Regions from separate parts of the Tardiphaga sp. 866_E4_N1_4 genome, predicted to be linked through region 3. Evidence: predicted binding sites of a transcription regulator. Region 3 holds the regulator's gene; each other region holds the start of a gene.
What was found. Region 3 encodes LexA, which represses DNA repair genes until DNA is damaged. Its sites were predicted from a motif close to TGTTCNNNNTGTGTTCNG; they were not measured.
Positions count from the first base shown of each region.

Region 1: the regulator LexA is predicted to act here: its motif matches at 7,968-7,985, upstream of AB8B20_RS25220 (PA0069 family radical SAM protein).
Region 2: the regulator LexA is predicted to act here: its motif matches at 4,816-4,833, upstream of AB8B20_RS20720 (YifB family Mg chelatase-like AAA ATPase).

Region 1 covers NZ_CP197242.1:5,236,420-5,246,285, reverse strand. Annotated here, with positions in the region: gene AB8B20_RS25250 (tetratricopeptide repeat protein) at 1-857, opposite strand, end outside; gene AB8B20_RS25245 (electron transfer flavoprotein-ubiquinone oxidoreductase) at 1,168-2,826, opposite strand; gene AB8B20_RS25240 (uracil-DNA glycosylase) at 2,982-3,815, shown strand; gene AB8B20_RS25235 (glycosyltransferase family 39 protein) at 3,812-5,320, opposite strand; gene AB8B20_RS25230 (ribonuclease HII) at 5,403-6,137, opposite strand; gene AB8B20_RS25225 (VOC family protein) at 6,213-6,665, opposite strand; gene AB8B20_RS25220 (PA0069 family radical SAM protein) at 6,783-7,946, opposite strand; gene AB8B20_RS25215 (glycosyltransferase) at 8,151-8,720, shown strand; partial or broken gene AB8B20_RS25210 (GNAT family N-acetyltransferase) at 8,756-9,229, shown strand; gene moaB (molybdenum cofactor biosynthesis protein B) at 9,226-9,786, opposite strand; gene ypfJ (KPN_02809 family neutral zinc metallopeptidase) at 9,792-9,866, opposite strand, start outside.
Region 2 covers NZ_CP197242.1:4,277,077-4,286,942, forward strand. Annotated here, with positions in the region: gene AB8B20_RS20705 (GNAT family N-acetyltransferase) at 1-90, opposite strand, end outside; gene AB8B20_RS20710 (ATP-binding protein) at 229-2,475, opposite strand; gene AB8B20_RS20715 (hypothetical protein) at 2,651-3,121, opposite strand; gene AB8B20_RS20720 (YifB family Mg chelatase-like AAA ATPase) at 3,229-4,767, opposite strand; gene AB8B20_RS20725 (diguanylate cyclase domain-containing protein) at 4,950-5,984, shown strand; gene AB8B20_RS20730 (MBL fold metallo-hydrolase) at 6,057-7,037, opposite strand; gene AB8B20_RS20735 (hypothetical protein) at 7,036-7,218, shown strand; gene gshB (glutathione synthase) at 7,231-8,172, opposite strand; gene AB8B20_RS20745 (YraN family protein) at 8,211-8,624, opposite strand; gene rsmI (16S rRNA (cytidine(1402)-2'-O)-methyltransferase) at 8,611-9,567, opposite strand; gene AB8B20_RS20755 (penicillin-binding protein activator) at 9,793-9,866, shown strand, end outside.
Region 3 covers NZ_CP197242.1:398,063-407,928, reverse strand. Annotated here, with positions in the region: gene AB8B20_RS02140 (CbtB domain-containing protein) at 1-177, opposite strand, end outside; gene AB8B20_RS02135 (hypothetical protein) at 241-525, opposite strand; gene AB8B20_RS02130 (molybdopterin molybdotransferase MoeA) at 634-1,842, shown strand; gene AB8B20_RS02125 (Orn/Lys/Arg decarboxylase N-terminal domain-containing protein) at 2,001-4,358, shown strand; gene AB8B20_RS02120 (GNAT family N-acetyltransferase) at 4,380-4,949, shown strand; gene lexA (transcriptional repressor LexA) at 5,253-5,975, shown strand; gene AB8B20_RS02110 (ComEC/Rec2 family competence protein) at 5,993-8,275, opposite strand; gene AB8B20_RS02105 (glutamine--tRNA ligase/YqeY domain fusion protein) at 8,378-9,866, opposite strand, start outside.

The sequences.
Region 1 (9,866 bases), 4.8 Mb from region 3:
AGTGCTTCAGCAGCGCCGGCCTGCGGGCTGTCGACCAGCGGCGCCAGCTTCTTGCCGGCCTTGGTCTCGCGGATGCCTTCCAGCACCAGGGGGTGACGGGCGAGCTTCTTGTTGAAGGTCTCGTAGATGCCGAGCGCTGCCGCATCGTCCTTGTTGCGCGACGTCCAGCGGCCATAGGCGTCGACCACGCGCAGCGCGGAGTCGTCGAGCTTGTAGGCACGCTCGAAACGGGCGCCCGCATCCTTCTGCTTGTTGGCAAGATCGAGGATCAGGCCAGCATGCAAATCCTTGAAGATCGGATACCATTCCGGACCGGCCAGCTTGTCGATATTGGCAATCGCCGTCTTGCTCTCACCGGCGCCGTAGCCGGCCCAGGCCGACAGCAGCGTCGCAACGAGGTCGGTGATCGGGCCGCGCACCGACTGGTTGATATTGGTCTGCGCGGCAGCGTATTTCTTCAGCTTGAGATCGCGCACGCCTACGACGAGACGGGCAACGCGGTTCGACTTGTCGATGGTGAGGATGCGATCGGCGAGCTTGACGGCCTCTTCGATATCGCCGTCAGCGAGCGAGGAGATGAAGGCGCGATCGAGCAGTTCGTTGTTCTTCGGATCGGTGCGCAGAGCGGAGCGGTAAAACGCCGCAGCCGAGGTGGCATCGCGCTCCACGCTGGCATGGCGGGCGGCCAGATAACTGCCGGCGGTGGTAAGCGACTTCAGATCGCGGGAGGTGGGAAACTGGGCAGCCGAGCTATCGCCGGTATGATCCGGGGTTTGCGCCAGCAGCTGACCGGGCATCGCGAGGACGGCGACCGTCGCGGCAGCGAGCGTCAAACGATTGAAACGGATGGACAACATAGGGTTCGCCTAGCTCCAGGATTTACGGGCAGGATATCGAGCAAAATGCGAGCAGGACTGCAAGACAGGCTCGGATGCGCAGCCGACCCGGCAATAGTGCGCATGCCAACAATGCCGCGTTTGGCGGTCAATCGCAAGGATCGGGGGCGCGATCGCACCAATGGCACCTTGAAGCCTGTCAGCAATTGGGCCGCCGGATTGCGCCACTGCCCCTGAAAACGCTCGCACTGTGGCGTTATCGTGACATCCGGCCGGTGTAGCGGCCCGCGAACAGGCGCCGCCGCTCACACAATCGTAATCAGCGAGCCGGTTACATCGCCTCGTAGTTCGGGCCGCCGCCACCTTCCGGCGGAACCCAGGTGATGTTCCCGTTGGGGTCCTTCACGTCGCAGGTTTTACAATGGACGCAATTCTGCGCATTGATCTGGAATCGCGCACCGCTCGACTCTTCAACCCACTCATAGACGCCTGCCGGGCAATAGCGATTCGACGGGCCGGCAAAGACGTCGTGCTCCGACGACTTCTGCAGCGCCATGTCGGCAACCTTGAGATGGATCGGCTGGTCTTCCTCGTGATTGGTGTTCGACAGGAACACCGAGGACAGGCGATCGAAGGTGATCTTGCCGTCCGGCTTCGGATAGACGATCGGCTGATACTGCTTGGCGGGCTTGAGCGCCTTGCGATCCGGCTTCTCATGCTTCTGGGTGCCGAACAGCGAGAAGCCGAACGTGTTGCACCACATGTCGAAGCCACCGAGCGCGTTGCCGAGGAGGGTCCCGAACTTGGACCACAGCGGCTTGGCATTGCGGACCGGATAGAGATCCTTCCCGATCGAGGACGACCGCCAGCCGGCCTCGTATTCCATCAACTCGTCATTGGCGCGACCTGCAGCTAGCGCAGCGGAGACGTGCTCGGCAGCCTGCATGCCTGACGCCATGGCGTTGTGAACACCCTTGATGCGCGGCACGTTGACGAAGCCTGCGGCGCAGCCGATCAGCGCCCCGCCCGGGAAGACCAGCTTCGGCACCGACTGATAGCCGCCCTCGGTGATCGCACGGGAACCGTAGGCTAGGCGCTTGCCGCCTTCGAACGTGTCGCGGATCAGCGGATGGGTCTTGAAGCGCTGGAATTCCTCGAACGGATAGAGATAAGGGTTTTCGTAGTTCAGATGCAGCACGAAGCCGACGGCCACAAGGTTATCGTCGTAGTGGTACAGGAACGTGCCGCCGCCCACGTCATTGTCGAGCGGCCAGCCGAACGAGTGCTTCACCGTGCCCTTCTGGTGCTTGGCCGGATCGATCTGCCAGACTTCCTTGATGCCGATGCCGAACTTGCCGGGCTCGCAATCCTTGTCGAGGGCGAATTTGGCGATGATCTGCTTGGTTAGCGAGCCACGCGCGCCTTCGGCGAACAGCGTATATTTGCCCAGCAACTCCATGCCGCGGGTGAAGGAGTCCTTCGGCTTGCCGTCGCGGCCGATGCCCATGTCGCCAGTAGCGATGCCGCGCACCGCGCCATTGTCGTCATACAGCGTCTCGGCAGCCGCGAAGCCGGGATAGATTTCGACGCCGAGAGCTTCTGCCTTCGCGCCCAACCAGCGGCACACCATACCGAGCGAGGTGATGTAGCAGTGATGATTGTTCATCAACGGCGGCATCAGGAAGTTCGGCAGCTTGAAGCCGCCGGTCTTGGTCATGAAATAGAACTGGTCGTCCTTGACCTGGGTCTTGAGCGGGCAGTCCGCATCGTCGCGCCAGTCCGGGATCAGCTTGTCGAGATTGACGGGATCGATCACCGCGCCGGACAGGATGTGCGCACCGACTTCGGAACCCTTTTCCACCACGACGATGGACAGGTCCGCATTGAGCTGTTTCAGCCGGATCGCGGCCGACAGACCGGAGGGCCCGGCACCGACGATGACGACGTCGAATTCCATGGACTCGCGCGGCGGAAGTTCTTCAGTGCTCATAATCTCGTCTCAGACCCGTTTCCAACCCGTTCAGAACGCTTCTAAGGGCTGTTGTTTCCGATTTTTGACGGAAGAACAACCACCTAAATGCACAGGGGGCGTTTCGCTGGGCGGCGATCCGGCCTAGATTGGCGGCATGCCTGTGACCCCCTCTCATGACGCCTGAACCCCACCCCAGCGTTGCGCAACTGCTCGCCTTTTATCTGGAGGCCGGGGTCGATTGCGCATTGATGGATGAGCCGGTGAACCGGCTGTCCGACGACCTCCCGCCGCCTGCCCGGGAACTGTCCGACAGCGCGCCGAAGCGACCACCGCTGAATGGCATGCCGCCGCCCCCAGCACGCCCACCCGCCCGCGTCGAGGTCGCCCCGGACGTGGCGATTGCGGCCGCCCGCGACGCCGCACGCACCGCGCCCTCACTTGAGGTGCTGCGTGGCATGCTGGATACATTCGACGGCTGCGCGCTAAAATCGACCGCGACCCAACTGGTGTTTGCCGACGGCAATCCGCAGGCGCGGATCATGTTCGTCGGCGAGGCACCCGGCCGCGACGAGGACATCGAAGGCCTGCCCTTCGTTGGCCGCTCCGGCAAATTGCTCGACCTAATGATGGGCGCCATCGGCCTGAAGCGCACCGACGTCTATATCGCCAATGTGATTCCGTGGCGGCCGCCGGGCAACCGCACGCCGACGCCGCAGGAGACACAGATCTGCCTGCCGTTCATCCAGCGCCAGATCGAGCTGGTGAATCCTGACATCCTCGTCACGCTCGGCAATCCGTCGACACAGACGCTGCTGCAGACCCGCGACGGCATCATGAAGTCCAGGGGACGCTGGGTCGACTACGACACCGGTACGCGCAAGATCAAAGCGCTGGCGACGTTCCACCCCGCCTATCTGCTGCGCTCGCCGTCTTATAAGCGGATGACCTGGATGGATCTGCGCGCGATCGCGAAGGCGCTGGAAGCGTCGTCGGGCAGGACCAGTTAGGGCGCCTTTGGCCGCACGATCGCCCAGCCGATCCGCAGCAAGGGTTGCCGGCCATTCACCAGACGTTCGAAGGCGCGCGGGACTTCCGGCACGAGGTTGGGGAAACGCTGCGTAATGTCTGCAGGCGGCGTACCGACTGTATCCGCTGCGCGCCACACGACGACGCCGCCGGTCTCGGCGAACTTTGCTGGCGTAATCCACGGCGTACGGGAAGGCACTGCATCATTCAGCAGATGCGGCCGTGACGCGCTCATCCCAATCAATGCTGCGAGTTGCGCATCGCCGGCCACCGCCGGCAATGGCTTATTGGTCCGGCGCTCGAAGCTCTCGCCGAAGAAGCGCCCGATCTCGCGCGCGGGAAGCGCTGTGACATCCTCAGGACCATCGACCCAAGGCAGAATCACGAGACTGGCGAAAGCTGCCAGCGCAGGCGCAATGATGGCGAAGGCCCAGACCTTGCGCAGCACGCGCTGGCGCCGCAGCGTGATCAGGTCGCCCGACGCCACGACCACGGCGAGACCCGACATGACCAGCGCAATGCCGGCACCGCCGACCACGCGATCGAGGCCGTAAAGGGCAGCGAACAGGCTGCCGAGCAGCCCCGGCACGAGCGCGAAGAAAAATACATAGTCACGTGCCAGCGGATCGACCGGCGGGCGGAAGATAATCGGAGCTTCCTCGGTCTTCGGAACGATGCGGCCCCAGTTCATCACCGTCAGCACGATCACGCCGGTAATTGACGCAAGCAGCCAGGCCATCAGCACGCCCCACTGCCGCGCCTGGCCTGCGATATCGGTCAGTTGCGGCGGTACAGGCACAATCGGTGCCCCGGCCCGGATCACCCACATGGCCCATGGCAATGTCAGCACCGCGATGACCAGTAAGGCATAAAGCGGGTCGAACGACGTCAGGTTACGGCGGCCACGCGAGGTCGCGAGACCGAAGACGAGCGGCAGCGGCAGTAGCCACATCGCATGAGGCGTGGTCAGCAGCAGCAGGCCGGCCTCGATGGACAGTGCGAACCAGGCATTGCGACGGCCCTGCCCGATCGCCAGCCAGGCATGCAGCAGGAACATCGCCCAGAGCGGACGCGCCAGGATCAGCGGGCCGAATTCGATGCCAGGCGTGCTAAAGGCCGTAACCGTCATGGTGAGCAGCACGGCGATGACTGCCTGCGGGCCGCCGACGATGGCACTCCCCAGCTGATAGACCGCGCGGAAGGTGAGGACGACGCAGATCTGCGCCAGCAGATAGACACCGAAAACATGATTGCCGGCGGCCCGGAAGGCGATATCGGCCAACCAGAACGCCAGCGGCGGACCCATATGGGTGCCGACCTGATATTCCCGGCCATAGGCCAGCACGGTGGCGAGATCGCCCGGCGGCCCGCGATACAGCAGCAGGGGGACGACGAGCCAGATCGCGGCCTGACACAGCACGACGATCCAGAACACTAGCCGTGGCCGGGCGCGGATCAGTTCGACGATCAGGGAGGTGAAACGCATTGAACGTCTGAACCGGCCAGCAGGGAATGAAGCGTGCTCAGGTGATACGGCGCAGAGCCGGGAGAGGCAACCGCCTGAGCGCTCAGGCGGTTATCTCGATATCGATGGCGGTGTGGACTTCGATCAGACCCGCCGCACGAACGCCAGCCTGATGACGCGCACGCGCCGCAGCAACCGGCGCGAACAGGCTGCGATGATGAATGCTGGGCCCCAGTTCATTCAGCGCGGCCATATGCTGCGGCACGCCGTAACCCTTGTGCACCTCGAAGCCGTAGCCCGGGCAATCCTCGGCCAGCCGGCACATCAGCCGGTCGCGCGACACCTTGGCGATGATCGAGGCTGCTGCGATGGAGAGCACCAACGCGTCGCCGCCAATGACCGCCTCGCAATCGGCCGTCGTGTCGATCTTGTCGCGGCCATCGACGAACACTTGTTTCGGCGCATCCGGCAGCGACGCGACCGCACGCGCCAGCGCCCAGAGCGAGGCCCGCAGGATATTGTCGCGGTCGATCCGGGTGGGTGATGCGTAGGCGACGGCAAAGGACGACGTAGCGCAGATTTCCTCGAACAGCGCCTCGCGCTTGCTCTCTGTCAGCTTCTTGGAATCGTCGAGGCCTTTTGGAATGTTGCTCGGGTCCAACACAACCGCGGCGGCAACCACTGGTCCTGCCAGCGGACCACGCCCGGCCTCGTCGCAACCAGCCACCGGCCAGATGCCTCTCTCCAGCAGCACGAATTCGCGCGTAAAGCATGGCGCGACAACGATCTTGCTCTTGCGCGACTTGGCGGGGGGCTTCTTTTTCGCATCTCGAATCATCCGGCGATCCTGCTGAAGCAGGCCAACACGCGCAACCGGGAACTCGGGATCGTGCCCGCTATTCAGATTGCCGCTTTAATCGTCCAGATGCACCCGCCGGTCGTCACCGACCTCGATCCCCGGTGCCGTCACCACGTCCCAAGCGTGCCCGTCCGGGTCCGCAAAGTAGCCGGAATAGCCACCGTAATCGGTCTTTCGCGCTGGCTTCAGCAGCGATCCACCACAATCGACAGCGAAAGCGAGGACCGCATCGACCTCGCCTTCGGAGCGGCAATTCCACGCCAGCGTGCTGCCGCGAAACGCCTGCGGCCTTGGATGGTCAGGCAATGTCGCGTCCTGCGCCAGTTGATCCCATGGAAACAGCGCGAGGACGCTGGCGCCGGTGTCAAAAAAGGCGATGGCCTCGCCAGAGGCACGGGCCTTTCGCGTAAAGCCCAGCGCTTCGTAGAACGCAATGCTCCTGCGCATATCCGCCACGCCCAGCGTGATTACCGTCATGCGCGCGATCGGCGCCGGTGATTTCGTCATCGTCATGCGTGTCACTCCTGTACACACTCTATAGATCGAAAAGAGGGACGCTGGCAGGCTCTGGTTTCCTGCCAACGTCCCCTCTCCACCACTCCGTACGCTGCGAGACCTGCGGAGTTAGAACAGATTCAATTGCTGACCGGCACCGGCCGGCTTCTCAAAATGATCGAGGGTGAGCTTCGAACGACGTTTGTTGAGGCCAAGCTTCGTGCAGGCGATCTCGAAGCGGCGACCGATCATCCAGGCCATCGGTCCGGTGCCCTTCATGCGCGTGCCCCATTGCGAGTCGTAATCGCGGCCGCCACGCATTTCGCGGATCAGCGTGAAAACATGCCGATAGCGATCCGGATAATTCGCGATCAGCCACTCGCGAAACAGATCGCGTACTTCCATCGGCAGCCGCAGCAAAACGTAGCTAGCTTCCTTGACGCCGGCATGCGCGGCGGCATCGAGAATCCGTTCGATCTCGCTGTCGTTCAGCGCGGGGATCACCGGCGCCACCATCACCGTGGTCGGAATGCCAGCCTCGGATAGCTGCCGCAAAGCTTCCAGCCGCTTCGACGGCGTCGACGCGCGCGGCTCCATGGTGCGCGCGAGCTTTGGATCGAGTGACGTCACCGACAACGCCACTTTGACCAGATTGCGCTTCGCCATCCGCGCCAGGATATCGATGTCGCGCGTCACCAAAGCCGACTTGGTGACGATGCCGACAGGATGACCGGTCTTCTCCAGCACTTCGAGAATGCCGCGCATCACCTGACGCTCGCGCTCGATCGGCTGATACGGATCGGTATTGGTACCGATCGCGATCATCTTCGGCTCGTACTCGGCGGCGGCCAGCTCCTTCTCAAGCAGCGCCGGCGCATCGGGCTTCACGAACAGTTTGGATTCGAAATCGAGCCCGGGCGAGAGACCGAGATAGGCGTGGGTCGGCCGCGCGAAACAATAGACGCAGCCATGCTCGCAGCCGCGATAGGGATTGATCGAACGGTCGAAGCCGATATCCGGCGATTCATTGCGCGTGATGACCTTGCGCGCGGTGTCCGTCGCAACAGTCGTCTTGAACGGCGGCAATTCATCGAGGCTCTGCCAGCCGTCATCAAAGGCGACCCGGGCCTCGGCCTCGTAGCGCCCGCTGTCGTTGGACTGGGCACCGCGGCCGCGTCGCCGCTGCTGGTCGATCGCCACCGCGATCTCGGGAAAAGGGGAAAGCGCACCCGCCGGCTTATCGGAGGGCGCCGGGACCGGCGGGTGCTTGAGGGCAGCGATCTGGCGACTCATGAAGCCACGATAGCGCACGCAAGGAACAAAGCAAGAACATAAATAGCGTGGTACACGGCCGGGGCACTGTGCATTCTCCCGCCGCCTTGCAGGGGCGGCCGAAAGTCGAACCGCCCCGAAATTGCAGCAGCCGCCGGTGCCGCATAGACTATGACGAAATGATAACGCGGCCACCCCGTTGTTGAGAGGTATTATCCGACACCCATGCTGAGCGTGATCATCCCCACCGAAGGCGTCGAACAGCCCGCTGTTGCCACACTGGCAGCGCTGGTGCCGGGCGCTGCTGCCGGTGTGATCCGCGAAGTGCTGCTGGTCGATCGCGCTGGCACCGATGTCATCGAACGTGTCGCCGATGTCGCGGGCTGCGGCTTCCTGACCTCGCAGGGTTCGCGCGCCGCGGCAATGGCCGCCGGCGCCAAGCAGGCGCGCTCGCCCTGGCTAATGTTTCTCCATGCCGGCGCCGTGCTCGATGCCGGCTGGATCGAGGAGACCCAGCAATTCATCCAGCGCGTCTCGACCAGCAACCGCCCCCGCGCGGGCATTTTCCGCTATGCGCGCTCGCCCTATGACGAGACCAATTTTCGCGATGGCCTGAAGCACCTGGTCCGGATGATCACAGGCCCCAAGGCCGATCAGGGCCTGCTGATCGCACGCGAACACTACGACCGTCTCGGGGGCTACGCACCCGATGCCCGGCGCTCCGAGGCGCGGTTGCTGCGCCAGCTCGGGCGGTCATCACGCACATTGCTGCGCAGCCGGATCATCGTTGCCTGATCATGGCCGCCCAAGCCCCCGATGCCGTTCAGCTTGCAGTGCTACGCGATCTCCAGCCTGGCGATATCGACTGGGTCATCCGCAGTCACGGCGAGCTCTATGCGGCCGAATACGGATTCGATGCATCCTTTAAGGCGCTGGTAGCCGACATCGCTGCAGAATTCGTCGCATCATGCGATGCCACGCGCGAACGCTGCTGGATCGCCGAGATGGATGGCGCGCCCGTCGGCTCGCTGTTTCTCGTGAAGGCATCCGACGACGTCGCCAAATTTCGGCTCTTGCTGATCGATCCCAAGGCGCGCGGACAAAAGCTCGGCCAGCGCATGGTGACGGAATCCATCGCCTTTGCGCGGCAATGCGGTTATCGCAGGATCACGCTGTGGACCCAGAGCAATCTCGGCGCTGCGCGAAAAGTCTATCAGGATGCAGGTTTCGCGCTGGTCGCCACCGAGCCGCATCGCAGTTTCGGGCAGGATTTGATCGGCGAGACCTGGGAACTCGTGCTCTAGACCGACGCGCCCTTCGCCTTCGGGCGTCGCAAATGCTCATCCAGCCGCGGCATGATCTCCACGAAATTGCAGGGCCGCGTGCGGTAATCCAGTTGCGCGGCAAGGATGCCGTCCCAGCCATCGCGGCAGGCGCCGGGCGAACCCGGCAGGCAGAAGATAAATGTCGCGCCGGCGGTGCCAGCAGTCGCGCGGCTCTGGATCGTCGAGGTACCGATCTTGGCGTGGCTCAGCATGTGAAACGCAATCGAGAAACCATCCATCCGCTTCTCGAACAGCGGCTCGATGGCTTCCGGCGTGACATCGCGGCCGGTGAACCCCGTGCCGCCGGTCGTAATGATCGCGTCCACGCCGGGATCGGCAATCCATGCGCGCACGATCTTGCGGATCGCTTCGACATCGTCCGTGACGATCTCGCGCTTCGCCAACACGTGACCGGCCGATGTCAGCCGATCGGCCAGCGTCGCGCCGGACTTGTCGTCATCGAGCGACCGCGTGTCGGAAATCGTCAGTACCGCAATGTTGAGCGGTACGAAGGCTTTGGTCGTGTCGGGCTCCATCGTCGTTACAGTCGATCCGTCGCGAATGTATTGCAGGCCTGCACGGTGCCCTGCTGATAGCCGGTCATGAACCAGCGCTT
Region 2 (9,866 bases), 3.9 Mb from region 3:
GATCGCAGTCTGCGCGGCGGCGCTCATGTTCTGGGGCCGCAACATCTGCATGAAACCCTGCTTTGGTCGCACCAGTTCGTTGCCGTGCATGGCCATCCCCAACTCAATCGCCTTGTGCCGCAGGCATCACGCGAATCATCGATGCGGCTTATCCGCACCAGACATCACGGGCGCTCAACAGCCGTGTGACGGGCGTGTTGCGGGGGTGTGACAGCGAATGTGGAGCTGCTAGGCGGCGACGTGCCGCGTCTTGGCGAGTCCCTTGAGGGCTTCGGCGAGCTTGTCGCGGTCCAGCGGCTTCATCAGGAAGCCGTCCATGCCGGCCTCGAAACAGGCATAGCGATCTTCGACCAGTGCGTTCGCTGTGAGGGCCAGGATCGGGGTACGCCTGACGCGTTGACCGGCCTCGCGCGCGCGAATGCGTTTGGTGGTCTCGATGCCGTCAAGCTTCGGCATCTGGATATCCATCAGGACGAGGTCATAGGGCGTGCCTGCGGAGTCGGAGGCGAGCCAGGATTCCAGTGCCTCTTCGCCATTGGTGGTCACGACGGGCTTGTGGCCAAGCCGCGTCAGCAACGAGCGCATCAGTAGCGCGTTGATCTCGTTGTCTTCGGCGACCAGGATCGAGAGGCTGGGTGCCATCGCCGCCGTTGGTTCCGGTGTGGCCGGATCACGATCCAACGGATCATCGGCAGCGATTGTCGGTGAGTCCGTCTGCAATGTGAGGCGCGCGGCGAGCGAGGTCGCACGCAGTGGCTTCACCAGATAGCCGGTGAACGCACTCGGCGTTGTAGGCTGTAGCTCATGACGCATCGCTGGCGTGAACAGCACGATCCGTCGCAGCGCGTGCGGAATTGCAGCGTTCGCAAGCTGCTCGGCAGCGTCAGCACCAAGAGCGCGATCGATCATGACGGCGTGCCATGAACGTTCGGGTAGCAGCGCTTGCGCGACGGCGAGATCGGACACAGTGCAGGTCTGCGCGCCCCATCGCCCGAGTCGCAGGGCTGTGAGCGAAGCTTCGATGGTTTGTGGCGCCACCAGCATCACCGAAAGGCCCGTGAGATCCGGCGGCACGAAGGTCGCGGTGCCGCTGTCGGAAGCGGTGAGCGGGATAGACACTTCGAATGTCGAGCCGGCACCGAGCGTGCTCTGCAGCGTGATGCGGCCGTTCATGCGCTTGACGATGCGCTCGCTGATGCTGAGGCCAAGACCCGTTCCGCCATAGTGCCGCGCGGTGCCCTCGTCTGCCTGTTCGAATTCGCGGAAGATGCGCTGCTGCGCATCCGGCGCGATGCCGATGCCGGTGTCGCGCACCAGGAAAGAGACTTCGTTCGGCCAGATGCCGGGCTCCACGATCAGCGCCACGCCACCGGTCGCCGTGAACTTGATGGCATTGCCCGCGAGATTGAGCAGCACCTGGCGCAGGCGCGCCGCATCGCCCATCACTGTCAGCGGCAGTCGCTCGTCGACATAGGCCGCGATTTCGAGATTGCGGGCCTGCGCACGCGGCGCCAGCAATTCGGTGATGTCCTCGATCAATCCGGCTAGTGCAAAGGGGCGATGTTCCAGATCGATCTTGCCGGCCTCGATCTTGGAGTAATCCAGCAGCTCCTCGATCAGCGACAGCAGCGCATCGCCGGAGGTCTTCACGGCCTTGGCGTAAGTGGTCTGTTCGGGTGTCAGCGGCGTATCGAGCAGCAAGCCGCTCATGCCGAGAATGCCGTTCAGCGGCGTGCGGATTTCATGGGACGCCATCGCGAGGAACCGCGACTTGGCTCGGTTGGCGGCATTGGCATGGTCGCGTGCCTCACCGAGGGCGCGTTCGGTCTGGGTACGGTCAGTGACATCGCGGCCGACGCATTGCAATTCGGCGGGCTGGCCCGCATCGATCCGCACCAGACCTTCGCGCCAGGCGATCCAGCGCGGACCGGTCGCCGTGGCGATCTTCTGATCGTGCATGCTGGTGCCGTTGGGCTCGTTGGCGATATCGCCCTGCTCCAGCAGCGTGAGTTCGAAGTGGCTGCCGATCAATGCTTCGCGCGATTGTTCCGCCAGCGCACAATAGGCATCGTTGACGAAGGTGATGCAGCCTTCGCTGTTGCGGATCACAATGAGGTCGCCCTGTGCCTCGAACAGGCTGCGCGCGCGCTCTTCGGCTTCTTTCAATTCCCAATTCCGGTCGACCAGGGCTTCGTTATGCGCAGCCAATTTGCGCATCCGCTTGCCTATGAAGCGCATACGGATGCTCATGGTGGCCAGGGCGACGCAGGCCAGCGCGAACAGGAAGCTGGCACCGATCGCAAAAGCGTGCGGGTCGTAACCTGAGTCTTTGGAGGTCGAACCGGAGATGAAGCCATAGGCGCCACCGAAGGCAGCCGAGAACATCACGAAGGAGCGGATGACAAAAGCAAGCCACGGAAAACGGCGCGCGAAGCGGCGGAAGTAGACCTTGATCCGGAAGACACCTTTCGCCACAGATCAGCACTCCGGCTTGGTCACATCATGGCTCGCGATTGCACGCGACTACAGGCCGCGATCAGGCGATCGCAGATCTCAGAAACAATGCGGGTATGTTGTTGCCAAGTGCTTGCACGGTGGCAGTTTTGAATTTGCCCGCGCAGACATGGTTGATGAAGCGTTAATGCGCGGCCTAGAGGCTGGCCGCTGCCATCCGCGCCGGGCTGCGGCTGTGGGCACCGACGATCAGCGCAGCGGCATCACGCGCCGTGAAGCTGCGTGACTTCACAAAGATGCGGTAGTCGGCGTCACCCTGCTCCGACAGGTAGATGATGGGCTCTGACGTTGCCGATGTCTCGGCAATACCGATGAAACGCGTCGCAGCGGTGACGGGACAGGCATCGGGTTCCGCTGCATCGGCATCATCGAGCACGACAAAGTCGGCGGTTTCGGCGCTATCGACGATCTGCACACGGACGGTCGCCTGCAGGGGATCGTTGGTGAAGCTGACATGCGATTGCGCCTGCCAGGGCATGGTGGCGATCTGGATGGTGGTCTCACCGGTGGAGATGCAGGGATGCGTTCCGCTCGCGAGATCGCCGCGGGCGAGAAAGGCTGCCAGCGCCAGGGGAATCGTCGAGGCTAAAATCTTGAAACGCAGCATGACACGGTACTCGCCCTGGCCCCGCAATGCGGGGTTATGGTGAGCAGAGCGTAAACAAAACTCGTTACTATCGCGTTGACGTCCACATCAGTGGCGAGGAGGAGACGTCAAGCAGCTCGGCGAATGTCCTCCGCCAGCGCGCGGTAAGACAACGCTTCGGCCAGATGCAGCCGCCCGATTTTCTCGGCGCCGTCGAGATCCGCCAGCGTCCGCGCCACGCGCAGTACGCGGTGATAACCGCGCGCGGTCAGTCGCATCGTTTCGGCGGCATCGCGCAACAATATCAGCCCCTGCGCATCCGGCTGCGCAACCGTTTCCAGCACAGAGGCCGGCGCGGAGGCATTGGTATGTGCGCCCGGCAATCCCGCCGCCGCATAGCGCATGGTCTGCAGATCGCGCGCGGCGGCGACACGCGCCGCGACCTCGGCAGAGCCTTCGGAAGGTGGCGGCAGAATGAGATCCGCTGCGGTCACCGCCGGGACTTCGATGCGCAGATCGATGCGATCCATCAGGGGGCCCGAGATGCGCGCCTGATAATCCGAGGTGCAGCGATCGATGCGGCCACGTTTGCAGGAGAAGCCCGGCTCGAAAGCGTGACCGCAGCGGCATGGATTCATCGCAGCAACAAGCATGAAGCGCGCGGGATAGGTGACGCGGTGATTGGCGCGCGAGACCGCCACCTCGCCATTCTCAAGCGGCGCGCGCAGCGAATCCAGCACGCGCGGATCGAACTCCGGCAGTTCGTCGAGAAACAGCACGCCTTGATGCGCCAGCGAAATCTCGCCCGGCCGCGCGCGCAACCCGCCGCCGGTGAGTGCGGCCATGCTGGCGGAATGATGCGGTGCGCGGAACGGCCGGCGTGAGGTGAGCGCACCGTCCTTGATCTCGCCGGCCACCGACGCGATCATTGAGACTTCGAGGAGTTCCGCCGGCGATAGCGGCGGCAGGATCGATGGCAGCCGTGCCGCCAGCATGGATTTGCCGGAACCTGGCGATCCCGCCATCAATAGATGGTGGCCGCCGGCGGCAGCGATCTCCAGCGCGCGTTTGGCGCTTTCCTGTCCCTTGATGTCGCGCAGATCCAGCAGCGTTTCCTCACGCGCATGTATCTTCGGCTGCGGCCGCGACAGAACCTGCGTGCCCTTAAAGTGATTGGCGATCTGGATCAGCGACGTCGCGGCGATGATCTGGATATCGGGACTGGCCCAGGCGGCTTCCGCGCCGCAGGCTTCTGGGCAGATCAATCCCTCGTCGCGCGCATTGGCGCCGATGGCAGCCGGCAGCACGCCGGCGACCGGAGCGAGCGAGCCATCGAGACCGAGTTCGCCGAGCACGGTGAAGCCCGTCAATGCATCCGGCGGAATCGCGCCGATCGCGGCCATCAATCCCAGCGCGATCGGCAGATCGTAATGGCTGCCTTCCTTGGGTAAGTCAGCGGGCGCGAGATTGACGATGATCCGCCGTGCCGGCAGCGCCAGACCCGAGGCGACCAGCGCGGCACGGACCCGTTCGCGCGCTTCGGATACTGCCTTGTCGGGCAGGCCGACGATCAAAAAATTCGGCAGACCGGGCACGACCTGAACCTGCACGTCGACCGCGCGGGCCTCGATCCCCTCAAAGGCTACGGTGGAAACCCGTTGAACCATGCCGCCCCCATTCGAGGTGAGAGCGTAACCTAAGGTTGCTTCTACATCAAGAACAATCAGTGAACGAAATGTAGCGGTAAAGTATGCTGGTTTTGGCTGAAGTCGGCCATTGGCGTAGAAAATCTTAAACACGTCATGCAAAGCATCCTATGAGCTTCGAGACGAAGACCGGGTGCCCGCAGATGTCAGATCGCTTGTCGATGCCGCCAGACGCTCCGGATGACGCCGACCTGATCGCTGCGCTGAAGGCGCAGATCGAAGCTCAGCAGGCCATCATCGATCAACAGGCTGCTTCGCTGGCGCATAGCCGGAAGATATTCGATCGCTCCTCGGCGGCAGCGCGAATCGGCGTCTGGGAATGCGACCTCTCCGATGAATCGCTGGTCTGGACCGATGTTGTCTATGACATCTTCGATCTACCGCGTGGCTCGACGCCGATTCGCGAGGAGGCGCTCGCCTGTTATCCCGAAGAATCCGTCAGGGAACTGACGAAGCGGCGCAGCAAGGCCATCGAGGATCGCACGGGCTTCAGTCTCGATGCGGAGATCATCACCTTCAAGGGCAACCGGCGCTGGATCAGGATCACGGCCACTGTCGAGTCGGTCGATGGCGTTGCCGTCCGCATCTTCGGCATGAAGCAAGACATCACCGAAGAGAAAATTCTGGCGGATCGCAATCGCTATCTCGCCGAATTCGATACGCTGACCGGCCTTGCCAATCGCAGCCAGTTTCAAACCAAGCTGTCGCTGTTCGATGCGGCGTCGGCCATCAAGGTGAAGCCGTTCGGCGCGCTGCTGTTGATCGATCTCGATGAATTCAAGCCGGTCAATGACTGTTTCGGCCACGCAGCGGGCGATGCCTGCCTGACCGTCGTTGCAAATCGAATTCGCAACATCTGTGCCGGTGCGGAACTGGTCGCACGACTCGGCGGTGACGAATTCGCGGTTCTGCTGGGGCCTCACGCGGAATTCGAGGAAGCCTCGGAGACGGCGCGTGCGATTGTCACGCAGTTGGGACTGCCGATTGATCATCGCGGACAACAGTTGCGGGTTGGCGCATCGGTCGGCATCGCGCTGGCCGATAGCTGCACGTCATCGCAATTGGCAGCCATGGCCGATTCGGCGCTCTATGCGGCGAAGGATGCCGGACGTGGCACGTTCCGGATCTACAAACGCGGAGCGGAGAGACGTCCGAGGGACACCTCATCCGCGGCGTGAGGATAAATTGCGGCGGAATTCCTGCGGCGGTCACTGTCTCAAGATCGCCGCAGGAAAGTCGCAGGATTTCCGCTAGAGATTCATCACCATCGGCTCGGCGATATAGCGGAAGCCGTCGCCTGATTTCACCACATGACCATAGCCCGGCCACGCGAAGTGATAGGACATCACGGCGGTCTTGTTGGCTGCGAGCATGTCGAGCATCTTCACCCGCGTCGCTGCCGCCATCTTCGGATCGGAGTCATAGGCGAACTCCATCCGCGGCTTCTCCAGCAGCAGCACCTGATGATGGGTGAGGTCGCCGAGGAAGGCGAAAGATTTCCCGTCCGACTGGATCATGAACATGTGGTGGCCGAACGTATGGCCAGGTGCATGCATGGCGGTGACGCCCGGCAGGAACTCCTGGCCGTCCTTGAAGAACACCAGGCGATCCTTCACGGGCAGCAGGTTCTTGCGCGCATGGACGATGAAGTCCTTGAGCGGCGAACCGAGCTTGCCTTCGTCGGTCCAGAACTTGAAGTCTTCCTCGCTGAGATAGACCTGCGCATTGGGAAATAGTGGCTTGTCATTGGCATCGACGATGCCGCCGATATGATCGATATGGGCGTGCGAGCACACGACGGCATCGATATCGCCGGGCTTGATACCGGCTTCGGCCATACTTTTCTGCAGGCGACCCGTGGTGTTGCCGAACAGTTGCGACGTGCCCATGCCGGTGTCGAACAGGATCAGTCTGTCGCCCATGTTGACGATCGGCGCGTTCTGTTCGAGCACGACATTGCTGCTGCTGAGGAAATTATCCGTCAGCATCTTCTGCACGTCTTCCTTGGGTACGCCGACGAATGTGCCGGAGGGATCGCCGAGCGGCAAAGGTCCGTCGGAGACAACGGTGACTTCCGCGCTGCCTAACATGAAACGGTGGAAGTAGGGCGCCTGTGTGCCGAGCTTTGGTGCCTTGGCCGATGCGCTGCCGATGAGGCCGGGAGCGAGAAGATTTGCGCCCAAACCAGCGCCGAGCGAGAGCAGGGACCTTCGCGAAACTTCTGAAGTCATGCGTTTCTCCACTGATATGCTTTTGCTTGCCGCCACATGTAGCGGGCCGCTCGATTGGTCGAGCGTGCATCGGCATGCTGCGCTTGCCGTCCATGACTGGCAAGCAAAAGCAGCAGGCGGAGAATTGCGACAAATGGAATTCAAACTGCTGCGTCAAGTATTGACGCAGCGCAGCGAGTGACGCGAGCGGAGTTTACTTCCGCTTCGCTTCGATCACGTCCCAGACCCGCGCCGCGACATCCGGTCCGCCAAGCTTGGCGATGGCGCGAATGCCCGTGGGCGACGTCACGTTGATCTCGGTGAGATTGCCATCGATCACGTCGATGCCGACGAACAGCAGACCGAGATCACGCAGTGCCGGTCCGACACGTTCGCAGATTTCGCGCTCACGCGGCGAGAGTTCGGTGGCCTTGGCGGCGCCGCCACGCACCATGTTGGAGCGCAAATCGTCTTCAGCCGGCACGCGGTTCACGGCACCCGCGAATTCGCCGTCGATCAGGATGATGCGCTTGTCACCATGCTTCACTTCGGGGAGGAAGCGCTGGATGACCCACTGCTCCTTGAAGGTCACGGAGAACAGATCGTAGAGCGAACCGAAATTCATGTCCTGCGGCAGCACGCGAAACACCGCTGCGCCGCCATGGCCATGCAGCGGCTTCATCACCACAGCGCCATGCTCGGCGCGAAATGCATTGATCTCGTCCTTGTCGCGCGAGATTAGCGTCGGCGGCATCAGGTCCGAGAAGCCCATCACGAAAATCTTCTCCGGCGCGTTGCGCACCGAGGCCGGATCATTGATCACCAGCGTCTTCGGATGAATGCGCTCGAGCAGATGCGTCGAGGTGATGTAAGCGAGATCGAATGGCGGGTCCTGGCGCAGCAACACCACGTCGAAGGATTCCATGTTGGTGCGGGTGGGTTCACCGAGCGTGAAATAATCGCCTTCGACGTCGCGCACCGACAGCGATTGCACCGGCGCCACCACATCATTGCCGCGCAGCGAGAGCTTGTCTGGCGTGTAATAGGACAGTTTGTGGCCACGCTTCTGGGCTTCCAGCAGCATTGCGAAGGTCGAATCGCCCTTGTGATTGATGCGCGCGATGGGGTCCATCTGGACGGCGACGTTCAAGGTCATGCTGCAAGGTCCGGAATTGTGGTAGGGGAGGCGAAAGCTCAGGTTGAGGCGTCGAATGCCGCTAACAGATGGCGTGGCAAATGTCTTGGCGCAATCAGCACGACGTCGAAACGCAGGTCGAATTCCGCATGTTCGGGATGCGCCATCAGCCAGCCCTGGGCGGCATCCATGATCCGGGCCTGCTGACGTGGCGTCACCGCATAGGCGGCCTCGTCCAGGCTGGCGCGGGCCTTTACCTCGACAAAGGCAATCAGGCTGCGTTTTCTGGCGACGATGTCGATCTCGCCATGGGGGGTACGAAAGCGGCGGGCCAGGATGCGGTAGCCCTTGGCCAGCAGCAAAGCAGCGGCACGGCTTTCGGCGGAGAGGCCGGTATTGAACGCGGCGACGCGCTCCGGCGCAGCCGGTCTGGCTGCGGGCTTCGGGGCGGAGACTTTGTCAGTCTTCGCCATCGCCTGAGTCCCTGTGAATCTCCTTGGCCAGCTCCAGCGCGCGGGCATAGACGGCGCGGCGCGGCCGGCCGGACAGTTCGACCGCATGCGCCACGGCATCCTTGACGCTGTCGCGCTGCAACGAGCTGCGCAGCAGGGCATCGAGATCGTCCTCGGTCATGGCCTGCGCATCCGCAGCCGGTGGCCCGATGACGAGTACGAATTCACCGCGGGTCTCCAGCCCATCGGCGTCCTTGGCCAGATCGGCAATGGGTCCACGATTGATCTCTTCATGCATCTTCGTGAGTTCGCGGCAGATCGCCGCATCGCGGTTGCCCATGATGTCCGCGAGATCGGCCAGCGTGTCCTGCACGCGGTTGCCGGAGTCGAACATCACCAGCGTGGCGTCGATGGCAGCCAGCTCCGTGAGGCGTGAGCGGCGTGCCATCTGCCGCGATGGCAGAAAGCCCTCGAAGAAGAAGCGATCGGTCGGCAGCGCCGACACGGCCAGCGCCGCCAGCACCGAGGACGGCCCCGGCAGCGAAATCACATTGAAGCCTGCTGCGGTCACTTCCCGCACCAGCTTGAAGCCGGGGTCGGAAATCAGTGGCGTGCCGGCATCCGACACCAGCGCGATCGACGCGCCCTGCGCCAGCTTTTCAAGAATTTTTGGCCGTGCCTGTTCGGCATTGTGCTCATGATATTGCTTGAGTGTGCCGGTGATCCCGTAGCGCTCGGTCAGGCGGCGGGTGATGCGGGTGTCTTCGCAGGCGATAATATCGACCCCCGCCAGGGTCTCCAGCGCGCGCAGCGTGATGTCGCCAAGATTGCCGATCGGCGTGGCCACAAGATGCAGCCCCGGAACAGCTTTCGGTGCCATGAGCAGATGGCCGGAGACCGTGAAGGTCCGGGCCGATGGCGCCGCGGCGTCCGCAGGCGATGAGGAGAGGGGTGTTGCGCGCATGGCGACAATGTAGAGCGAATTGCGCCAAAGGGGGATAGCCGTTTTTTGGGCGTTTGGCCGTGGTTCATTCCGGTCGTGCTAATCCAGCCGCGGTGACGGGGTATGCCGGACATAAAGCTTTTGTTTTGGTTAACTTATCGCCGACAATATGTCTGAATCCGCGCCTCACACTATATAGTGAGTGACGAGGCGGGCCGATCTGATACGGCCGAAAGAAGAGAAGTGATGGCGGATCCGTTCGACCCCAAATCCGGGAGCAAGGGAGCGACTTCGGGCGCAACGCGGCGGACGGCTGTCGG
Region 3 (9,866 bases):
GCAGGGGAATGCGTTGGCGTGGCGCGTGTCATGGGCCGCATTGTGGACGGCGCTGATATGCGAGAAGCCGACCACACCGACGATGAACAGACCGAGCGCCATGGCCAGAACGGCTTGCACGACGACATTGACGTCAGTGGTGACGGCGGAGATCTGGGCGGTCTGGGTCTGTTGCATCGGAATCCTCGCGAAATAGACAGCCAATTTAGCCGAGTTGCTCCGGCGGCGCGACCGTTAATTTTACATCGCGCGGGCGAGATCGCGGCTGGTCAGATGAAAATTCGCATCTGCCGCCACCGGCGCACGCACCAGCTTGGCGCCGGCCGCCGCCTGGAACACGTCTCTGTGGTCGCGGAAATAGGCCGCGCAGTCCTCCGGCGACGGGTAGCGCCGGAGCAGCGTCCGGAACGCATGACGGTGCACCATGCACAGCCCGCCATGGCCGGACGGCCGGAATGCCAGCGCATCGACATCCTCCCGCCAGACAGGCGCTTTATCGTCGGTTGCAGCGTGATTGTCGGTCATGATCGCCGATGTCTACCGTGTTTCCCTGCCCTGCCAAAGCGCCGGTGGTTTTGCGTCCGCTCCCGCTCTCCGCTATGACGGGCGCCCACACTGCCGGAGATCCCCGCGATGGCCCTGATGCCGGTTAACGATGCCATGGCCGCGATTCTCGCGGGCGCCGATGCGCTGCCTGAGGAGATGGTGCCGCTGGAAGACGCGTTCCACCGCGTGCTCGCCCGCGACATCGCTTCGCTGCGCACGCAGCCACCGGAGCCCATGTCAGCGATGGACGGTTATGCTGTGCGCGCTGCCGATGCGACTTTGGGCGCCAAGCTCCGCGTCATCGGCGAGATTGCCGCAGGCAAGCCGTTCGACCGCTCGCTGCAGACCGGTGAAGCCCTGCGAATCTTCACCGGCGGCGTTTTACCCGCTGGCGCCGACGCCGTGGTGATCCAGGAAGATACCACGCGCGATGGCGATATCGTCGGGATCAACGAAGCTGCAATTTCCGGCAAGCATATCCGCCCGGCGGGCGTCGATTTCAACGAAGGCGATGTGCTGCTGCGCGCCGGCACCCGCCTTACCGATCGCGACCTGGCGCTTGCTGCCGGGATGAACCATCCGTCACTGCCCGTGCGGCGACGGCCGGTCGTTGCCGTGCTCGCCACCGGCGACGAACTGGTGATGCCCGGCGCGGTCCCCGGCCCCGGCCAGATCGTGCTCTCCAATGGTTTCGCGCTGCGTGCGCTGGCCCGTGCCGAAGGCGCCGAGGTGATCGATCTCGGTATCGCCGTCGATACGGTGGAGGCGACCACATCGGCCATTCAGCGCGCGATCGACCTGAAGGCCGACGTGCTGATCACCACCGGCGGTGCGTCGGTCGGCGACCACGACCTCGTGCAGCAATCCCTGATCAATGCCGGCGTCGAGATGGCGTTCTGGCGCATCGCCATGCGGCCCGGCAAGCCGATGATGCACGGACGCCGCCAGGGCATGCGCGTGATCGGCCTGCCCGGCAATCCCGTCTCGTCCTATGTCTGCGGCTTCCTGTTCATGGTGCCGCTGCTGCGCGCGCTGTCCGGCCGAAACGAGGTCGCTCACGCGCTCGAACCCGCGGTGCTCGGCCGCCACCTCGCCGCCAACGACCAGCGCGAGGACTATCTGCGCACGCGTCTGGAAACCCGCGCCGACGGCACCGTGGTGGCGACGCCGGTGATGAAACAGGACTCGTCGCTGCTAGGAAATCTGGCTGTTGCCGAAGGACTTCTGATCCGCAAGCCATTCGCTCCCGCCGCCGCCGCTGGTGATTCCTGCGCGATCATGCGACTGCCTGTTTAAAGGCCGAGATGCGCGATGGGATGCCGGGCCACCGGAACTTCCGCCGCGCGGCATGTTCTCTGAGCTTTTTTCTGACTGAGATACCTTAACGCGGCTTCAGTCACTGAATTGTCACGTAACGCAGCGAGACATCGCAGCGAAACAAGATCGGTGCACAAATGGACTATTTCAAACGCTTCAATTTCCTGTTTGCGATGCCAACATTCGACGCCGACGATCTCGAGGGCATTCGCCTCAATCAGATCGTCGATGAGATCGAGCGTTCCGGCTTCGAGGTCGTCAAGGCGCGCAAGCTCGAAGACGCAACGATCGCGGTCCAGACCGACGCGGCGATCGGCTGCATGGTGGTCGACTGGGGCAAGAAGGGCCTCGAAGGCAAGACCGCGGCGCTGATCAACCTGATGCGCAAACGGGGCCTCGATTTCCCCATCATCCTGCTGATCCGTCGCAAGCGGTTTGAAGACGTCCCGGTCGAGGTGCTCGATTTCATCGACGGCTATGTCTTCCTGTCGGAGGAAACACCGCCGTTCATCGCCAAGAATCTCATCAGCCGATTGAAGCAATATGCCGAGACGCTGAAGACGCCGTTCTTCGGCGCTTTGGTCGACTATGCCGAGGAAGGCAACCAGCTCTGGACCTGCCCCGGGCACAATGGCGGCGTGTTCTACAGCCGCAGCCCGATCGGGCGGGTGTTCATGGAACATCTCGGCGAAGCCGTGTTTCGCGACGACCTCGACAACTCGGTGCTCGATCTCGGCGATCTTCTGACCCATGAGGGCCCTGCGCTGCAGGCGCAGAAGGAAGCCGCGCAGATTTTTGGCGCGGAGAAAACCTATTTCGTGCTCAACGGCACCTCGACCTCCAACAAGGTCGCGCTATCGGCTCTGGTTACCGATGGCGATCTGGTGCTGTTCGATCGCAACAATCACAAGGCGGCTTTGCACGGCGCGTTGATGATTTCAGGCGGTGTGCCGATCTATGTGCCGACGACGCGCAATCCCTGGGGCCTGATCGGCCCGATGAACTGGGACGCGCTCGACGAGGACGCGCTGCGCGAGCGCATCCGTATCAATCCGCTGGTCACGGATCCCGAGGCCTGGAAGCGTCCACGCCCGTTCCGCGTCGCCGTGGTCGAACAGTGCACCTATGACGGCACCATCTACAGCGCCGAGATGATCATCGCGCGCATCGGCCATCTCTGCGATTACATCCTGTTCGACGAAGCCTGGGCGGGTTTCATGAAATTCCACCCGCTCTATGCCGGCCGGTTCGCCATGGGACTCAAGGACCTCGGCCCGGATTCGCCGGGTATCATCGCGACGCAGTCGACCCACAAGCAGCTCGCGAGCTTCTCTCAGGCGTCGCAGATCCACATGAAGGATCGCCACATCCGCGGCCAGAAGCGCCGCGTCGAGCACCGGCGCTTCAACGAAAGCTTCATGCAGCACGCCTCGACCTCGCCGTTCTATCCGCTGTTCGCATCATTGGATGTCGGCGCGCAGATGATGAAGGGCCGCTCCGGCGAAGTGTTGTGGGACGATACGATCCGGCTCGGCATCGAACTGCGCAAGAAGATGCGCGCGGTGCGCCGCGAATTCGAGGAGAAGGAAACCCGCGCCGAGCGTCGCTGGTTCTTCGAACCCTTCGTGCCCGAGCGCGTCGCGATTCCCGACGCAGCCAGCGAAGGTGCTGTTCACAATGTGCCGTGGGAAAGCATCGGCACTGACCAGCTGGCCACCAATCCGGCTTATTGGCAGCTCGCGCCTGACGCCGCCTGGCATGGCTTCCCCGGCATGGAAGCCGGTTTCACCATGACCGATCCCAACAAGCTGACGGTACTGACACCCGGCTTCGACCGCACCACCGGCGGCTATGCGGAACACGGCATCCCCGCGCCCGTGGTCGCGCAGTTCCTGCGCGAAAATCGCATCGTGCCGGAGAAGAACGATCTCAACTCGCTGCTCTTCCTGCTGACGCCCGGCGTGGAAGCCAGCAAGGCCGGCACGCTGATATCGGGCCTTGTCGCCTTCAAGAAGTTTCATGACGACAACGCGCTGCTGGAAGACGTCATCCCCGAATTCGCCAGGCGCAGGCCGGCGCGTTATGCGGGCATACGCCTGCGCGATCTGTGCGGCGACATGCAGCGGTTCTTCCGCGAGGCCAATGTGAGCGAACTTCAGACCAGGCAATTCTCCGCTGACCATCTGCCGGAGATCGCCATGTCGCCCCATGATGCTGCGCGCTGTCTGGTGCGCAACGACGTCGATTACCTCCCGATCGATGAGATCTTCGGGCGCGTCGCGACGACGCCGTTCGTGGTCTACCCGCCCGGCATCGCCACGATCGTCCCCGGAGAACGGCTCACTGAACGGTCAAAGCCGATGATCGATTATCTCAGGATGTTCGAGACCTGCTTCAACACCTTCCCGGGCTTCGACGTCGAAATCCAGGGCATCTACCGCAAGGTCGACGCCAATGGCCGGATCCGACTTTACACTTACGTGGTCTCCGAATAGGGAGCACGTAAGGAGCCTGATTTGCCAACGGAACTCGAACAGCCGGTCGTCATCCGACCATCACGCGACACCGACGTCGATGCCATGCTGGCGATCTATCGCCGGCACATCCGGCAAGGCGTCGAGGAAGGCGTCAGCGACGCCGACACGCCGCAGCCTGACGATCTCAGAGACCGGCGTAAGAACCTGCGCAGCAAACGGTTCCCGCACCTCGTCGCCACGCAAGGCGGCGAGGTCGTCGGCTATGCCTATGTGGTGCTGTTCCGCAAGCGACCGGCCTATCGCTACACGGTCAAGCATTCGATCTATATCCACCACGGACATGTCGGCCGGGGCATCGGCCGGCTGTTGATGCGCGAACTCATCGACGTGTGCGCGGCGGCCGGCTTCCGGCAGATCATCGGCTATATCGATGCCGACAACACGGCCTCGCTCGGCTTGCATGAGAGCTTCGGCTTTGCCCGCGTCGGCTTGCTGCCCGGCGTCGCCTATCGCTCGGGCCGCTGGGCCGACACGATCATGGTTCAGCGCTCGCTGGCGACCGGCTCCACGACTCCGCCGCCGCCCATTGGGCGCATGACGTCCGCGTAGCCCAAGCGACCGCGGAAGCATTTTCCATGTCCGTCGAGGATCGACGACTGGTGAGGAACAGCCTCCTCAAAACCTCGCTCAACGTGCGTTCTGTTGACGGCAAATTAAGCATTGCAGAACACATATGGAACATATAGTGTTCGTTCATGATTTGTTTCGAGATTCTGTGGCTTTGAGTAGTTTGAGAGTGCCCGAACTCGCGCAACCGATCTTCGAACGATCGTCTCAGGATTGAGGCTCACTGTTCGAAGGCCCTTTGAAACGCACGCGGCGGCCGACACCGTCAACTGAGGATGGCTTCAGATGCTCACGCGCAAACAATACGAACTCCTGCGATTCATCGATCAACGGCTGAAGGAAGCCGGCGTCCCGCCCTCCTTCGACGAGATGAAGGATGCGCTCGACCTGCGCTCGAAGTCCGGCATCCATCGTCTGATCACGGCGCTGGAAGAACGCGGCTTCATACGCCGTCTGCCCAACCGCGCCCGTGCCATCGAAGTCATCAAGCTGCCAGAGCTCGGCGCGCCGGTCACCGGCGGCACCGGGCGCCGCGGCTTCACGCCCAGCGTCATCGAAGGCACGCTTGGCAAGGTGCGTTCGGCCGCCAGCATCGCCAGCAACAGCGGCGATGATGACAATGGCCGCACGGTTGCTATCCCGGTCATGGGCCGGATCGCGGCAGGTACGCCGATCGAGGCGCTGCAGACCCGCAGCCACACCATCAGCATGCCCGCGGACATGCTCGGCTCCGGCGAACATTACGCGCTCGAAGTGCGCGGCGATTCCATGCAGGACGCCGGCATTCTCGATGGCGATACCGTGCTGATCCAGCGCAACGAGAGCGCCGACACCGGCGACATCGTGGTGGCCCTGATCGACGACGAGGAAGCCACGTTGAAGCGCTTCCGCCGCCGCGGCGCGTCGATCGCGCTGGAGCCCGCCAACGACGCCTACGAGGTCCGCATCCTGCCGCCCAACCGGGTGCGCATTCAGGGCAAGCTGATCGGCCTGTATCGCCGCTACTGAGATTGCGCCTCGGCGGATTACTGATCTTCGGGTTGAAGATCGGTTTCCGCCGGCGTCGCATCCACCGGCCGGTTTTGTGGCGTGCGACTGTTCTGGATCAGATCGTGCTGGGGCTCATCGGGGATGGCGCGCGACCACGGGCGGTCCAGGCCACGCGGGCGCACGGCATCGATGGTAAAGCCGTTCGCGGTTCGCTGCAGGCTCACCGCACCATTTCGTTGCAAGCGATCCTGATCGATCACCAGCGCCCTGCAATCCCTCGGCGATTGTCTCGTTGTGATGATGAGTGCCGCTTTCTCGCAATCATCTGTGAATGCATCCGGCTGTAAAACCAGCGCCACCAAAGCGCCATCGGCCAGCGCCGCGATGCACCCGTCGCGGTCGCAGGACACACCGTGGCTGAGGGAGGCATCCGTTGGCAGCCGGGCGTCGGCATCACCGGCAAGCCACTCCTTCGTGAGAAACGCATCCTTGGCGCTGCGCATCATATGCAGGCGCCCCTCCCTGCCCCGTACCGCAACGCTGTGACCGTCACCCGAAATCAGGACATCCGGCTGCTTGACCAGCAACGCCCAGACAATCGAGAGCGCAAGCACACCAAGCCCTGCGAGGCGCAACGGCGTGCGCAGCAATCCCAGCACGATGATGCCGATACTGGCTGATATCAGCGGTCCCGTCCCGAAGGCCGGCATCCGGCCGATGGCGCCGGGCAAGGCTGCCACCCATTGCGTGACGACAATCATCCACTGGATGCCGACATCCATCAGCCGCCAGAACACACCGTCAAAGCCAAACGGCATGGCCACCAAACCGAGAATACCCGTCGGCATAACCAGTGCCGAGACCACCGGCATCGCCAGGAGATTGGCGACGACGCCATAAGGCGTGACGCGATGGAAATGAAATGCGGCATAGGGCGTGGTGGCAAGGCCCGCGACCAGCGAAGCCAGTACGAGCATCGCGATCTCGCGTCCGCCCCATAGCGCCACGCGCGCGGTCGCGGAATGATCGGGCGAGGCAAACAGCGCGGGCATGCCTATCTGCACCAATGCGACCAGCCCCAGCGTCGCCGCGAATGACATCTGAAAACTCGGATGCACCAGTGCTTCCGGCGCCACGATCAGCACAACCATTGCTGCCACCGCCAGCGTACGGAACGTCACCGCCCGGCGATCGACCATGACTGCCATCAACACAACGGCCGTCATGAAAAAGGATCTCTGTGTCGCGACTTCGGCACCTGACAGCAGCAAATAGAACAGTGCTGCGAATAACGCCGCAGCCGCTGCGACTTTCTTGATCGGGAATGTCACCGTCAGGACAGGGATCAGTGCCAGCAGTGCGCGTATCGCAAAGAACACCACGCCGGCGACAACGGCCATGTGATAGCCAGAGATCGACAACACATGACCGAGGCCGGAGATGAACATCGCATCATTGACGTCAGCCGAAATCGCATCGCGGCGGCCCGTGAGCAGCGCCGTGGCAATGGCGCGGCTATCGCCCGAGAGCACGGTGCGGATCCGCGCGTCGATGGCGTCGCGCAGACCCTGCATGGTCGCTGAATAGCGTAGCGCCACACCCGGCTGTATCGGCGGATCGACCGCCTTAATGCCGCCCATCACGAAGCCTGATGCGCCGATCCCCTGGAAATACAGATCGCGGCCAAAGTCGTAACTCCCTGGCCGGAGCGGCGACAGCGGCGGCTGCAGCCTTGCCTTCAATTCGACGAAGCTGCCGACGACAGGCGCCGTGCCCTTCTTCACCGACAGCCGCACACGGGCGAGCTTCGGTGCGGCGCGCGGGCTGTCCATCGTGGCAACGCGCAGCACGAAGCGATCCGTGCGCTCCCGTTCCTCGTGCGTTTCGACGAAGCCGGTAAGCGCGACGGAATAGAGCGGCTTCGCCAGAACCTCATGAGCCACGCGCGCGGTTTTCATGGCCCCCATCGCAAAGCCGGCCGCGATGGCCGCAATGAGCAAGATCAAGGGAAACCATCGTTGTCGCCGCAGCAAAAACGCAGCCACGCAAAGAAGGCCAGCCGTCGCAGCGGCAACCCAGGCCACCGGCTCATGCTCAGCGGCAAAATACAGCGCGATGCCGGTGCCGAAAGCGATCGGCAGCCAGGGCAGCAAGCGACCGGGACCCGCTTCGGCCCGCACCCACGTCCAGAGCGTCTCGAAGCCCGACGTTGATGACGTCGGTGACGGGACAGCGACGCCTGCCGTGGCCGGCGGCGGCCATGTGGTCGCCGTGCCGGATCTGCCCCGCCGCTGTTGCTGATCCCCGCCCCGCGCCATCGAACGCCCGCACGCCAAGCTTGTCCTTCCGAATGCTATCGGAAGGGCAAGCGGCGACTAGCGGAACGGATGCAGAATACGAAAACTAATCTCTAGGGTTGCTCAAGCGAGCTTGGCGTAGCTGTCGCGCAGACCGACGGTGCGGTTGAAGATCAGCTTGCCCGGCGCTGAATCCTTGTCGCGACAGAAGTAACCCTGGCGCTCGAACTGCACGACATCGCTTGTGTTGTCGCTCGCCAGCGCCGGCTCCAGCATGGCGCCGGTCAGCGTCTCCAGCGAGTCCGGATTGAGCTGTGATGCGAACTCGGTCGCATTGGGCTGCGGATCGGCAAACAGCTGATTGTAGACGCGTACTTCCGCCTGCACGGCATCTGCGGCGCTCACCCAATGGATCGTCGCCTTGACCTTGCGGCCGTCCGGCGCATTGCCGCCCCGGGTTTCCGGATCATAGGTGCAGCGCAATTCGACCACTTCGCCGGCGGCATTCTTCACCACGTCCTTGCAGGTAATGAAATAGCCGTACCGCAAGCGCACCTCGCGGCCCGGCGCCATGCGGAAGAATTTCTTCGGCGGCTCTTCCATGAAGTCGTCATGCTCGATGTAGAGCTCGCGGCCGAATGAAATCTGCCGGTTGCCAAGCGACGCATCATCGGGATGGTTGATGGCTTCGAGCTGCTCGGTCTGTCCTTCCGGGTAGTTCTCGATCACCACCTTCAGCGGCTTCAGCACCGCCATGCGGCGCTGCGCCGTGCGATTCAGTGTCTCGCGCACGGCGAAATCGAACATCGAGATATCGACGGTCGAGTTGGCCTTGGCGACGCCGATGCGCTTGACGAATTCGCGCAGCGCTTCAGCGGGAATGCCGCGGCGCTGCAGGCCGGCCAGCGTCGGCATCCGTGGATCGTCCCAGCCCGTGACATGGCCACCGCGGACAAGTTCGGTCAGCACGCGCTTCGACAGCAGCGTGTAGGTCATGTTGAGGCGCGCGAATTCATACTGATGCGGCCGCGATGGCACCGGCAGGTTTTCCAGACACCAGTCATAGAGCGGCCGGTGATCCTCGAATTCGAGCGTACAGATCGAATGCGTCACGTGTTCGATGGCGTCGGATTGGCCGTGCGCGAAGTCGTAGCTCGGATAGATGCTCCAAGCGGTGCCCGTGCGCGGATGGTGCGCATGCAGGATGCGATAGATCACGGGATCGCGCAGGTTGATGTTGCCCGACGACATGTCGATCTTGGCGCGCAGCACGCGGGCGCCGTTCGGGAATTCGCCGGCGCGCATCCGCGCGAACAGATCGAGGTTCTCGTCGACCGGGCGATCGCGGAACGGGCTGTTCTGGCCGGGCTCCGTCAGGGTGCCACGCTTGAAGCGGATTTCTTCCTGCGACTGGTCATCGACATAGGCCTTGCCCGCGCGGATCAGATGTACCGCCCAGTCATAGAGCTGCTCGAAATAGTCCGAGGCGTAATGCAGGTTGCCCTCGCCCCACTCGAAGCCGAGCCAGCGCACATCGCGCTGGATGGCGTCGATATATTCCTGCTCTTCCTTCGTCGGATTGGTGTCGTCGAAACGCAGGTTGCAGTGACCG